DNA from 3 places in the Ruegeria sp. F5 genome. Region 2 is predicted to be linked to each of the others. Evidence: riboswitches for the same ligand, from Rfam matches in the RefSeq annotation. Region 2 holds a riboswitch; each other region holds the start of a gene.
What was found. A riboswitch is a leader RNA that binds a small molecule or an ion and turns the genes downstream of it on or off. The one in region 2 is predicted to bind cobalamin.

Region 1 (4,209 bases), on a different contig from region 2:
CGTCGCCGCGCAGGATCATGTCGATCAGGTCCAACACCCGGCCCCGATCCGCCAGACCCAGCATGGCGCGCACCTGATCGGCGCTGGTCTCGCCCGCGCCATGGGATATGGCCTGATCCAGCAGCGAGGTCGCATCGCGGGCCGACCCTTCGGCGGCGCGGGTGATCAGCGCCAGCGCATCCTCGGCGATCTGGGCCCCTTCGGCATCGGCGATCTTGCGCAGCAGGTCGATCATGTCTTCCGGTTCGATCCGGCGCAGATCAAAACGCTGGCAGCGCGACAGCACCGTGACCGGGACCTTGCGGATCTCGGTGGTGGCGAAGATGAACTTCACATGTTCGGGCGGTTCCTCGAGCGTTTTGAGCAGCGCGTTGAAGGCGCTGGTCGAGAGCATGTGAACCTCATCGATGATGTAAATCTTGTAGCGGGCCGAGGCTGCGCGGTAGCGGACGCTGTCGATGATCTCGCGAATATCGTTGACGCCGGTGCGGCTGGCGGCGTCCATCTCCATCACGTCGACATGGCGGCCTTCCATGATCGCCACGCAATGTTCGCACTGGCCGCAAGGTTCAGTCGTGGGGCCGCCCTGACCATCCGGCCCGATGCAGTTCATCCCTTTGGCGATGATGCGCGCCGTGGTGGTCTTGCCGGTGCCGCGAATGCCTGTCATGACAAAGGCTTGCGCGATGCGGTCCGCCTCGAACGCGTTTTTCAGCGTGCGCACCATCGCGTCCTGTCCCACAAGATCGGCGAAAGTTTCCGGGCGGTATTTGCGGGCGAGAACCTGATAGGCGGGGCTGGGCGTGTCGGTCATGTCTGCTTTCGCGGATTCGAGTTCTGCCGCAGCGTAGAGGTCGCCGCCGCCCGCGTCCACAGCGCGTCGTCAGGATTTTTGTTTTGGAAAACGCGGGTCCTTGCGTAAACTGGTTCGGCCTATTCCAGAGACTGTATTTTTGGCGATTATTTCATGAGGGGACTTGGTTTATGTCTCAGATGGCGATCTACGCGCTGCAAGTTGGGGGCGGTACGCTGGCCCTGACGCCGATTCCGGGCTGCAGCGGGGACTATTCCGGTGATCTGGAACTGATTTCGGACTGGAAGCCGGGGCTGGTGATTTCGATGACCACCGCGGTCGAGATGTTGCAGCACGGCGCGCAGGATTTCGGCAGCGATATTCAGGGCCGCGCCAGCCGTTGGGTGCATCTGCCGGTCGAGGATTTCGGCGCACCACCGCAGGCGGTGCTTGACGCGTGGCCCTCGGTCAGCGCGACGGTGCGGCATGCGCTGTCCGGCGGCGGGCGGGTGCTGGTCCATTGCCGGGGCGGCTGCGGCCGGTCGGGCATGGTTGTCCTGCGGCTGATGGTCGAATGCGGAGAGCCCCCGCAAAAGGCGCTGGCGCGGTTGCGGGCCATCCGGCCCTGCGCGGTCGAGACCGAGGGGCAGATGGCCTGGGCCGTCGGGACGGCACAGGTGGTGAGTGACGCTTGACTCAGGCTGAAACCCGATGCGGTTCAGCCCGCCTTTCGGGCGGGGTGATCGCTGTTGCGTCAAGCATTGCGCAGGGTGGGCTGGCGACTACACCCGCGGGCAATGGGCTGAAGCCTGTGCCAAAAATCATGTCGGCGTAGCGGTCCAGCCTGTCCAGATCATCCTCGGCGCCCTTGCCGCAAAACACCCGGATCTGATCCGGACGAGCGCGGAACCGGGCGGTGCAGCCGCCGGGGCAAAACCTCAGCTCGCTGCTGCCTTCGATTTCGAACTCAGCCGTGGTGGCGGGTCCGGCTTCTGCCACCGCCTGTGTCAGCGCACGCGCCATCCGGGCCAGCGCCGGGCAGGTTTTGCCGGTCCGCTGGCACACGGTTGCGGTGAATTCATGCGTCTTTGTCTTCCAGATCATCCTGCGCCCTCCGCGCGGCGGACGGGGGATGTGGATCAGGTAGGACTGCGCGAAGCTGTCAGGACCTGCCCGGACACCCCGCCCGAGTTTCGGTTTCAGTTCTGATGGCAGGTCTCCTGACTTGCGGGTCAAAGCGTTGCCGACCTTCCCAGCCTTTCGGCCAGTGGTGTTCCGGCAGTGCTCACCGCTTACAGTTGCGGGGGCAGTCGCGGCCTTGGTTCGTTCCGGCATCGCCGGGCAGAACCGCACCGAGTTCCCTTTTCATCCCGACCCCTTGTGGGGGCCGGAAACCATCACACAATCGCTAGCGGTTGGCCGGGCCCCGAGTCAAGCTGATCTTGATCAGCATTTTGCGCCCTCGGCCCGAAGTGGACGTTTGGTCATGTGGCTTCGCTGTTGACTTGGCCGTGCCGTTCAGCGCCTGATCAAGAAATGAACCGAATAGTTCAGATTGATTCCGAGGGTGCCATGTTGGACGCGCAGCAAACGGTTTTGACAGAAGACTTCCAGTTTCCGTCCGGCCCGGCGATGCTGTCGGCGCGGCTGTACCGCCCGGTTTCCGATCCCGAAACTGTAGTTGTGCTGAACAGCGCCACCGGCGTTCCGCGCGAGTACTACCGGCATTTTGCCCATTGGCTGGCATCGGACCGGGGCATGGCCTGCCTGACCTATGATTATCGCGATTTCGGGTCGTCCGCGTCGGGGCCGTTGAAGCACTCAAAGGCCACGATGGCGGATTGGGCCCTGATCGACATGCCCGCCGCCCGCGCCGAGATGCGCCGCCGCTTCCCTGACGCGCAGCACTGGACCATCGGCCATTCGGTCGGGGCGATGCTGGGACCGGTGCAGCCCGATATCGACCGGATCGATCGCATGATCTGCGTGTGTTCGGGGCTGGTCACGCTGTCGGATCATCCCTGGCCGTATCGGGCGCTGGCAGGGCTGTTCTGGTACGGCCACGCGCCGCTGACGGTTCACGCGATGGGTTACCTGCCGGGCAAGGCGCTGGGGTTTGGCTCGGATTTGCCTGCGCCTGTCTATTGGCAGTGGCGCAGATGGTGCACGGCGCCGCTCAACTACGTGCCCGACATTGGCACGAGCCTGCCAGAGGCCAAATGGTCCGGGTCAGGCGTGCCTGTGGACCTGTTCACCTTTGAAGACGATCAGATGGTCCCGCCCGAAGCCGTCTGGCGGCTGGCCGATCTGTACGGGTCCGGGGCAAAACGGCTCCTGCTGTCGCCAAAAGACTTCGGCGTAAGCGATATCGGCCATATCGGCGTTTTTGCGCGCCGCAACGCTGCCGTCTGGCCGCGTCTGATTGGCTGAGAAAGGGCACCGGTGATCCGGTGCCCCTGCCGTCACAGACCCTTGCGGGACTTCTTGTCCTGCATCACGGACCGCACCATCTTGCCGAACGCCTTGTCGCGCGCCCGGGACTGCGCCACGGTTTCAGAATTCCTCTGATCCTCGCGCCGCAGCTTCCGCCACCGCTCCAGCCGGTCGGCATCCAGCGTACCGTCCCCGATGGCCGCCTGCACGGCGCAACCGGGTTCAGCCTCGTGCTGGCAGTCCGAAAACCGGCACATGTTGGCGAGTTCGAGGATGTCCGAGAACACCTCGTCCACACCATCCTGCGCGTCCAGCAGCCGCAGGGCGCGCATGCCCGGCGTGTCGATCAGCCAGCCGCCGTTTTGCATCCGGTGTAGCGCGCGCGACGTCGTGGTGTGCCGCCCGCGTGCGTCATCTTCACGAATGCCGGCGGTTCCGTCCTGCCGCCCGGTCATCCCGTTCGCCAGCGTCGTTTTGCCCACGCCGGACGACCCGACCAGCGCGGCTGTCTGCCCCGAAGGGCACCACGACAGCACCTGCTGGATATCGTCAGCCTTCAACGCGTTCACCGCAAGAACCGTCAGGAACGGTGCCAGCGCCTGCGCCCGGGCGGCATAGTCGGAAGGATCTGCACAGGTGTCTGCCTTGGTCAGAACCACAACCGGGTAACAGCCGGATTGATGGGCCAGTGCCAGATACCGCTCCAGCCGGGGCGGATTGAAATCGGCATTGCAGGAACTGACGATGAACAGCACATCGACATTGGCGGCGATCAGCTGCGCCTCGGCCCCAGTGCCTGCGGCGCGGCGTTGCAGGGTGCTGCGCCGGTCCAGCAGGTGCCGGACGCGGTTGTGGTCGTCGCTAAGCACCCAGTCACCAACGGCAAATTCGCCGGTGGGCCGGTCCGGGGAGAGCAGGGGCGTTTCGCCATCCGCGTTCACTCCGATCAGCCGGTCGCGGTGCACGGCGGTGATGCGATAGGG
Region 2 (4,209 bases):
GCCAGAACCTGCTGCAAGCCGTAGGACCAATAGGGAACGCCGCCGATCAAGCGGATCAGGATGCCCTTCGCGCCTTCCAGCGTCTGTTCCACATAGGTGTCGACAGACAGAGGGTGTTTCAGCGCTGTCAAGTTGGCCAGCCGCAAGGTCGGCATCCGCCCCTCGGGCCCGCCACCGCGATGCCAGCCTGCCGCGAAAGCGCCAAGGTCACTGTCCGAGAAGGACAGCACCACCAGATCCGCCGGGCTCTGGCCCAGATCGGTGGGGGTCTCGGTCTCTTCGAGCCCGTGGCTTTCGCGGAAGACGACGTGCATGGTTTACTCGGCGGCCTCTTTCAAGCCCACAAGGATATCGCGGATTTCGGCCTCTTTGATATCGTCATGCTCGGCGATCACCACAAGGCGCGAACGGCGCTCTACGCCCGGTTCCCACGGACGGTCATACTGATGACGGACGCGCGCACCGACGGCCTGAACCAACAGGCGCATCGGTTTGCCCTGAACAGCGGCGTAACCTTTGACCCGCAGGATGTTCAGCTCGGTCGCCAGACGTTCGATCCTGGCGACCAGATCGGCGGGGTCGGTCTGTTCGGGCAGTTCGACGATGATGCTTTCGAAATCGTCATGCTCGTGGTCGTCATGGCCGTCATGATGGCTGGGGCGGGCGTCCATGTCGTCTTCGGCTGCGGCCTCGAGGCCCAAAACGACGCGCACATCCACCACGCCCTCGGCGACTTCGACCACGGGCAGGGGGCGGGGGGCCTCGGCTGCGATGACTTCCTTGGCCTTCGCCACACCTTCCGGGCCAGCCAGATCGGGTTTGGTCAGCAGGATAATGTCGGCGCAGGAGATCTGATCCTCGAACACCTCGGACAGGGGCGTTTCGTGATCGATCGAGTCATCGGCCAGCCGCTGGGCATCCACCGCCTCGACATTCGGTGCAAAGCGACCGGCGGCGACGGCCTCGGCATCGGCCAGAGCGATCACGCCGTCCACAGTGATTTTCGAGCGGATATCGGGCCAGTCGAACGCTTTCAGCAGCGGTTTGGGCAGGGCGAGGCCGGAGGTTTCGATCAGGATATGTTCGGGCCGCGGCTCCAGCGCCATCAGCGCCTCGATGGTCGGAATGAAATCATCGGCCACGGTGCAGCATATGCAGCCGTTCGCCAGTTCCATAATGTTTTCGGCAGGGCAATCCGGGATGGCGCAGGATTTCAGGATATCGCCATCAACACCCACGTCGCCGAATTCGTTAACGACAACGGCCAAACGCTTGCCCTGCGGGTTCTGCATCAGGTGACGCACCAGCGTGGTCTTGCCCGAGCCCAGAAAGCCGGTGATCACGGTGACGGGAAGTTTTTCGAGATTGCTCATTTCAGGGCTCCAATCGGGGGAATGCGGGCCGCACAGTTTTTGCGGAAATGTTCGGGGCGCTCGCGCCATTTGACCAGACCGTCCTCGGTGGCGAGGTACTTGGTCGCGCCCTCGACGATCACGCCGACATGGTCGGTTTCGTTCAGATGCTCGTAGACAAAGGTCCAGCGATCCGGCCCGCCGCGCAGCACGATCGAACAGCCTTCATCACAATTCGACAGGCATTCGACGGCTTTCAGGGTAATGCCCTCGGGCAGGCCCGCCTGTTCCAGCGCCTTGTGCAGCAACGTGCCGGGCCGCTGTGCATCATCTTCGACAGGCAGGCCGCGGCGACAGGTCGTGCAAACCAGAAGTTCGACCGGAACGGTCTCGGTCATGTCTCTCATCCCCCCAAATCCTCTTCGTGGGGGACGGGGTTTCATGCGGGCCGATCAGAGCCCCACACCGGAACACCCCGTCCGGTTTCATCTTCGGGCGTTGGCAGGTCTCCCGGCTTGCGGATGTCAGAGCTCTCCTCTGTCGGATGTCCCGCCTTCCCGGCATTCGCCAGTGGCTTGGGCACCCTCTCCGGTCACGGTCGCGGGGGCGGCTGCGTTTGACGGAAATACCCGCTGACGCATTCCCTTTTCATCTGCTGTCGCAGACACCAACGAAAGGGACATGCGGCAGCGGCGGCCCGCTTGTCAAGCGCAACGCGCCGATCCGTGAGGAAGCGGGTAAAAAGCGACCTGTCGGCGTCGCTGGGCGGCATGATCCGATCGCTGCGACGTGATCGCATGGTCGGCAACACGCGAACAGGAGGGTGCGGCGTATGAAGGTAGGGTTTATCGGGCTGGGCAATGTGGGCGGCAAGCTTTCTGGGTCGCTGCTGCGCAACGGAATCGATCTGACCGTGCATGACCTGAACCCGGATCTGGTGGCGGCCTTTGTCGCACAAGGGGCCAAAGCGGCGGAAGATCCGGCCCAGCTGATGCGCGATTGCGATGCGGTGATCACCTGCTTGCCGTCCCCTGCCGCCTCGGACGCGGTGATGCAGGAGATGCTGCCCGAGGTCAGCCCCGGTAAAATCTGGATGGAGATGTCGACCACCGACGAGGCCGAGGTCAAACGCCTGGGCGCGATGGTCATTGAACGGGGCGGTGCTGCCGTGGATTGCCCGGTTTCCGGCGGGTGCCACCGGGCGGCGACTGGCAATATCTCGATCTTCGCAGGCTGCGACCGCGCGACGTTCGAGCGTATTCTGCCCTTCCTGACCACGATGGGCCGTCGGGTCCTGCATACGGGCGATCTGGGCTCGGCTTCCGTTTTGAAAGTGCTGACCAACTACCTGGCCACCGCCAACCTGATTACCTGCGCCGAGGCTTTGGTGACGGCCAAGGCAGCGGGCATGGACCTGAATACTACCTATGAGGCGATCAAAATCTCGTCGGGCACCTCATTCGTTCATGAAACCGAAAGTCAGGTGATCCTGAACGGCTCGCGCGATATCTCGTTCACCATGGATCTGGTGAAAAAGGACATCGGCCTGTTTCAGGACGTTGCCGACCGCGCCGGTGTTCCGTTAGAGATCAATCCCGTGATGATCAGCATTTTCGAAGACGGCATTGCCCGGTACGGAGACCGCGAACTGTCGCCGAATATCATCCGGCGGCTGGAAGACGCCACCGGCCTCGACATCCGCGCCCCTGGTTTTCCGCCCGAGATGGAAGACGATGAGCCGGAAGAACCGGGATATGAAGTCATTCCGCAAGGACGCGCCGCAGAATAAACGGACATTCCAGACCGCAAAACCGAAGCGTTTCAGAGAGATGGAGGCGAGTACCGGAATCGAACCGGTGTACACGGATTTGCAATCCGCTGCGTCACCACTCCGCCAACTCGCCTTTTCAAGTAAAATCAAATACTTGCCGTGGTGTGGAGGGCGTTTTAGCAGCTTTCGCTGGGGGCGTCCAGTGGGAAGAATGCAAAATCGGCGCTCGGCCTGTAAATTGAGCGCCCTCGGTCCGGTACGAAACCTGCCACAAAACCCGGGTTGCGGCATCTGGGCCGTTGCCGGTGCGCAAGGGATGTGGCACAAGCCAGATAATCAAGGGTTCAAGACGAGAGATCACATGACAGATTTCGCCACCCGGCGCCGCACGATGGTTGACACGCAGGTTCGGCCCTCGGACGTCACGAAGTTTCCGATCATTGACGCGATGCTGAACGTCCCGCGGGAAAGCTTTGTGCCCGCGTCGCAGCGCGAGGCGTCTTATGCCGAAGAGCTGATCGACCTTGGAAACGGGCGCTGCATGCTCGAGCCGCGCACTCTGGCTAAGATGCTGGATGCGCTGAATATTTCAAATGACGAGGCGGTGCTGGATATCGGTTTGGCGCTTGGTTACTCGACCGCTGTTACCGCGCGCATGGCGCAGTTGGTTGTGGGTGTCGAGGAAGATGAAACCCTGGCGTCCGAGGCACAGAACCTGCTCAGCGAAGCCAATGCCGACAACGCGATTGTCCACGTGGGGCCTCTGGCACAGGGCGCGGCTGAACATGGGCCGTATGACGTGATCATGATCCAGGGCGGGGTCGAGGAAATACCGGACGATCTGCTGGGACAGCTCAAGGATCACGGCCGCATTGCCTGCCTGTTCGTCGAGGGGAATCTGGGCACCGTCCGGATCGGCCGCAAATCCGGCGAACGGGTCAGCTGGCGCGATGCCTTCAACGCCAGCGCACCGGTTTTAGATAGCTTTTCCGCAAAGTGTGCATTTTCGCTATAGTCATTTGACAGATATTTTTGCCGCCTTGATTAGTTGAAAACAAAGGCGCAAACTGCCGGAGAGGCAGCGTT
Region 3 (4,209 bases), on a different contig from region 2:
TCGGCCCTGTATTTCGGTGGTATCAGCCTGGCTTGCGAGCCCTGCGCCGACGCCTATGCCGACCTTCTGAACCGCCATGGAGCAAACCGCGCGGTCATGCTGGACCCTAATATTCGCCCGGGGTTCATTCAGGACCAGACCCGGTATCGCACGCGGCTGAACCGGATGATCGCGCAGGCGGATATCGTCAAGGTCTCGGACGAGGATCTGGACTGGATCGTCCCCGGCCCGGAAACCCTGGCCGAGAAAGTGCCGCTTTTGCTGCAGGCAGGGCCTTCGGTGGTCATTGTGACCAGAGGTGGCGAAGGGGCCACAGGGTATCTGTCGGACGGAACCGAGGTCTCCGTACCGGTTCAGCGGGTCGAGGTTGTCGATACGGTCGGTGCTGGCGACACGTTCAATGCCGGGGTTCTGGCCGAACTGCATCGCGCCGGACATCTGACCAAAGACGGTATTCGCGCGCTCAATGCCGACAGTCTTCGCGCCGCCCTGTCGTCCGGTGCCGCCGTAGCAGCCGTCACCGTATCCCGCGCCGGGGCAAACCCGCCCTGGGCGCACGAGCTTTAACCCCTTAAAAGGGCAAAACCATGAAACGATCCGACATCAACCGCATCAAATCCGAGGCGCAGGCGTTCATTTACTCTTTCGGTGCCGTGCTGCCCCCTTTTGCCGACTGGTCCCCTGACCAGATGCGCAGCGAAAAGGCGGCGGGCATACGGGACCGCAATCTGGGCTGGGACATAACCGATTACGGTCAGGGCCGATTTGATGAACTGGGCCTGTTTCTGTTCACCCTGCGCAACGGCGACGCCAATGACCTCAGCCTCGGGCGCGGGATGTTATACGCGGAAAAGCTGCTGATCTCGCGCGACAAGCAATTGTCCCCGATGCATCGCCATATCATAAAGGCCGAAGACATCATCAACCGGGGCGGTGGCGATCTGGTGATGGAGATTTACGCCTCGGATGAAGATGGGGGGATCGACCGGGAAAATCCTGTCATCGTGCCCAGCGATGGCTGCCCCGTCACGATCAAACCCGGTGAGCTTTTGCGGCTTGCCCCGGGGCAAAGCGTCACGCTGATGCCGGGCATCTGGCACGCGTTCTGGGCGGAACGCGGTGACTGTCTGATCGGCGAGGTTTCGACCGTCAATGACGACCGCACCGACAACGTGTTTGAAGACCCGATCCCGCGCTTTGCGACAATCGAAGAAGATGCCGAGCCCGATTTCCTTCTGGTCGCAGATTACTGACAGGCGCCGGCCCCGGCTGGATCGAGACTCTTGACAATTATTCTATCCCCGGACTAGCTGCACGGGATGGTTCCCGACGGCGCGCCCGAGGGACGAAAATGGGAATATGGTGCGGCCTGTGCAGGCCAAAGCCGTGACTGCCCCCGCAACTGTAGGCGGAGAGCGACGTCAAATCACCACTGGCCAAAAGGCCGGGAAGGTTGACCAAGCGACGACCCGCAAGTCAGGAGACCTGCCATCATATGTTCAACCAACCCGGGGCGGGGTGTCCTGGAAGGAGGCTTTGATGGCACGCTTGCGTGTTCAAGATACCGGCACCACGTGTCCGCCATTGGCATTTTTCGGAGCGAAGAATGCCGCACGACACTGATCACTACGTTCTGATCTGCGAGACCTGTCAGGGGCCTGTGTCGGCGGACGCAGCAAAAGACGCTCTGGACCGACAGCTTCCCGACGGTTTCAAAACCCGCCTGATCGCCTGCATGGCCGGGTGCGAACGGCCCATGACCGTTGGCCTGCAGGCCGCAGGCAAGGCCCAGTATCTGTTCGGCGACATTCAGACCGACAAGGACTTGACGGCGCTGGCCGACTTTGCCCGCCAATATCGTGATAGCGCAGATGGCTGGACCAGCGCATCCGAACGCCCCCCTGCCCTGCTCACTAAAACTCTGTCGCGCATGCCCCGTCTGCCGTCGGAGGACGGTTCATGAGTTTTCTGGTGGCCGAGGGTTTGGGGTACTACGCCCTGAACGGGGATATGCTGCTGCAGGACACCTCGTTCAGCCTGGAAGAAGGCTCGATCCTGGCCATCGCCGGACCGAATGGCGCGGGCAAGACCACGCTGCTGAAACTGTTATGCGGGGCCGAACGTATGGCCCTTGGCGATGTCCGCATTCAGGGTCAAAGCCTGCGGAACCTCTCTGCCAGACAGCGGGCGCGGACGATTGCCGTGGTGGGGCAACAGGAATTTCCCGATGGTCGGCTGCAATTGCGGGAATATGTGGCGCTGGGTCAGATCCCGATCAAAGCGGACAGATCAGCCACTGACCACGCAACCGACCTGAACCGCGTTCTGGATGTCACCGGCCTGTTCCATCTGGCGGAAAAACCGCTGGGCAGATTGTCAGGCGGGGAAAGGCAGCGCGCCCATATCGCAAGGGCGCTGGCGCAAAACCCGGTTTTGCTGTTTCTGGACGAACCGACCAACCATCTGGACCCTGACGCCAAGGGACACATGCTGTCGCTGGTGGCCGAACTGGGCGTGACGGTCGTCATGATCGTCCACGATCTGGTCATGATCCCGGAATTTGCGACCCATGTCGCGCTGATGAAAGCCACGTGCCTGACTGGGTTTGGACCGGTGAGCGAGGTGCTGACACCGGGCCGCGTCCGCGAAACCTTTGGCGTGGATTACCTGTGCTTTCAGCACGAAGGCCGCGTGATCCCCGCGCTCGATATCCGAAAACGCAAACTGTCACCTCAAAAGGATTTAGGATGATGCAGAAACTCTGGCCCGTGGTGCTGATCACCGGTCTGGCAAGCGGCGCGGCGGCGCAGGAAGTTACGGTTGATAACTGTGGCGAACCGCTGGTGTTTGACACCCAGCCTGAGCGGTTGGTCGTGCATGACATGAACATGACCGACATGGCGTTTGCGCTTGGCCTGCAGGACAAGATCGTTGGCCTGACCGGCATCACAGGCTGGTACAAGACCAGCCCCGATTTCGACGCGCAGCGCGGCGATATCCCCGAGCTCGCGCCAAAATACCCGACGATCGAGAACCTCGTCGCGGTAGAACCCGACCTGTTCTTCGCGGGCTGGTATTACGGCATGAAACCGGGCGGAGATGTCACGCCCGACACACTGGCCCCCTTCGGCATCAAGACCATGATCCTGACCGAAAGCTGCGTGCATCTGGACAAGGACCGCCCCGAAGCCAGCATGGACCTGCTGTTTGACGATGTTCTGCGTCTGGGCAAGGTGATGCATGTCGAAGACCGGGCCGAGGCGCTGGTGTCCGGCTGGAAAGAACAGCTTGCCGCGATCAAGACCAAAACCGCAGACGTGACCAAGCCGCGTGTCTTCCTGCTGGACGGGCCTGCTGATGCGCCCTTTACCGCCGGAAAATTCGCCATTCCCGACGCGATGATCACGGCTGCTGGCGGTGTGAACGTGACCCATGATCTGGACACAAGCTGGGGCCGCACCTCGTGGGAGGCTGTTGCCGCCGCAAACCCGGAATTCCTGGTCTTGCTGGACTATCAGACCGGCAACGGGGCGGAAGACACGTTCAAATTCCTGCAGGAACATCCGGTGATGTCGCAGACCGATGCGGTCAGGAACAAACGCTGGATCGGGTTGCGCTACGAAGAGCTGACCCCTGGACCGGCCAACATCGACGCCATCGAGAAGATGACAAGGGCCATGCATCCGGTGAGCAACTGATATGGCCCAAACGGGCCGGTTGATACTGCTGGGGGCGGTCGTTCTGATCGCCCTTTTGCTGTTGTCCGTGGTCTACGGAACAACACCGATCCCGGTGCAGGACGTCATCACGGCGATTGGCCTCGGCACCGGTCTGACCGAAGGTGAAATGTCGCCCATGCACCGGATCGTGTTTGATCTGCGCCTGCCCCGGGCCCTGTTTGCCGCCGTCATCGGGGCCGGGCTTGGCGTTGTTGGCGTGGTTCTGCAAACCACCACGCGCAACGATCTGGCGGACCCGTTTCTGTTTGGCCTGTCCTCGGGCGCCGCGGCGGGCGCGGTTCTGGTGATCACTGTCACCGGTGACGTTCTGGGCATCTGGACCTTACCGCTGGCCGCGTTCTGCGGCGGCCTGATTGCATCCGGCATTGTTCTGGCGCTGGTCCACAGCCTGCGCACCAGCGCGCCGGAGAAGCTGATCCTGGCCGGACTGGCCGTGTCATTCCTGTTCTCGGCCATCACCAACTATCTG

Region 1: another riboswitch for cobalamin. It lies ahead of ACR0K1_RS22170 (hypothetical protein); the one in region 2 lies ahead of ACR0K1_RS04460 (DUF1636 family protein).
Region 3: another riboswitch for cobalamin. It lies ahead of ACR0K1_RS01025 (DUF1636 family protein); the one in region 2 lies ahead of ACR0K1_RS04460 (DUF1636 family protein).

The regions. Positions count from the first base shown of each region.
Region 1 covers NZ_JBQFOU010000022.1:12,260-16,468, forward strand. Annotated here, with positions in the region: gene ACR0K1_RS22160 (DNA polymerase III subunit gamma/tau) at 1-814, opposite strand, end outside; gene ACR0K1_RS22165 (protein-tyrosine phosphatase family protein) at 985-1,488, shown strand; gene ACR0K1_RS22170 (hypothetical protein) at 1,490-1,897, opposite strand; cobalamin riboswitch at 1,987-2,206, opposite strand; gene ACR0K1_RS22175 (alpha/beta hydrolase family protein) at 2,330-3,223, shown strand; gene rsgA (ribosome small subunit-dependent GTPase A) at 3,256-4,209, opposite strand, start outside.
Region 2 covers NZ_JBQFOU010000002.1:415,870-420,078, reverse strand. Annotated here, with positions in the region: gene cobN (cobaltochelatase subunit CobN) at 1-314, opposite strand, end outside; gene cobW (cobalamin biosynthesis protein CobW) at 318-1,373, opposite strand; gene ACR0K1_RS04460 (DUF1636 family protein) at 1,370-1,750, opposite strand; cobalamin riboswitch at 1,836-2,039, opposite strand; gene ACR0K1_RS04455 (NAD(P)-dependent oxidoreductase) at 2,176-3,141, shown strand; tRNA gene ACR0K1_RS04450 (tRNA-Cys) at 3,183-3,256, opposite strand; gene ACR0K1_RS04445 (protein-L-isoaspartate O-methyltransferase family protein) at 3,485-4,138, shown strand.
Region 3 covers NZ_JBQFOU010000001.1:235,131-239,339, reverse strand. Annotated here, with positions in the region: gene ACR0K1_RS01035 (carbohydrate kinase family protein) at 1-567, shown strand, start outside; gene ACR0K1_RS01030 (D-lyxose/D-mannose family sugar isomerase) at 588-1,253, shown strand; cobalamin riboswitch at 1,304-1,507, shown strand; gene ACR0K1_RS01025 (DUF1636 family protein) at 1,607-1,963, shown strand; gene ACR0K1_RS01020 (ABC transporter ATP-binding protein) at 1,960-2,751, shown strand; gene ACR0K1_RS01015 (ABC transporter substrate-binding protein) at 2,751-3,698, shown strand; gene ACR0K1_RS01010 (FecCD family ABC transporter permease) at 3,700-4,209, shown strand, end outside.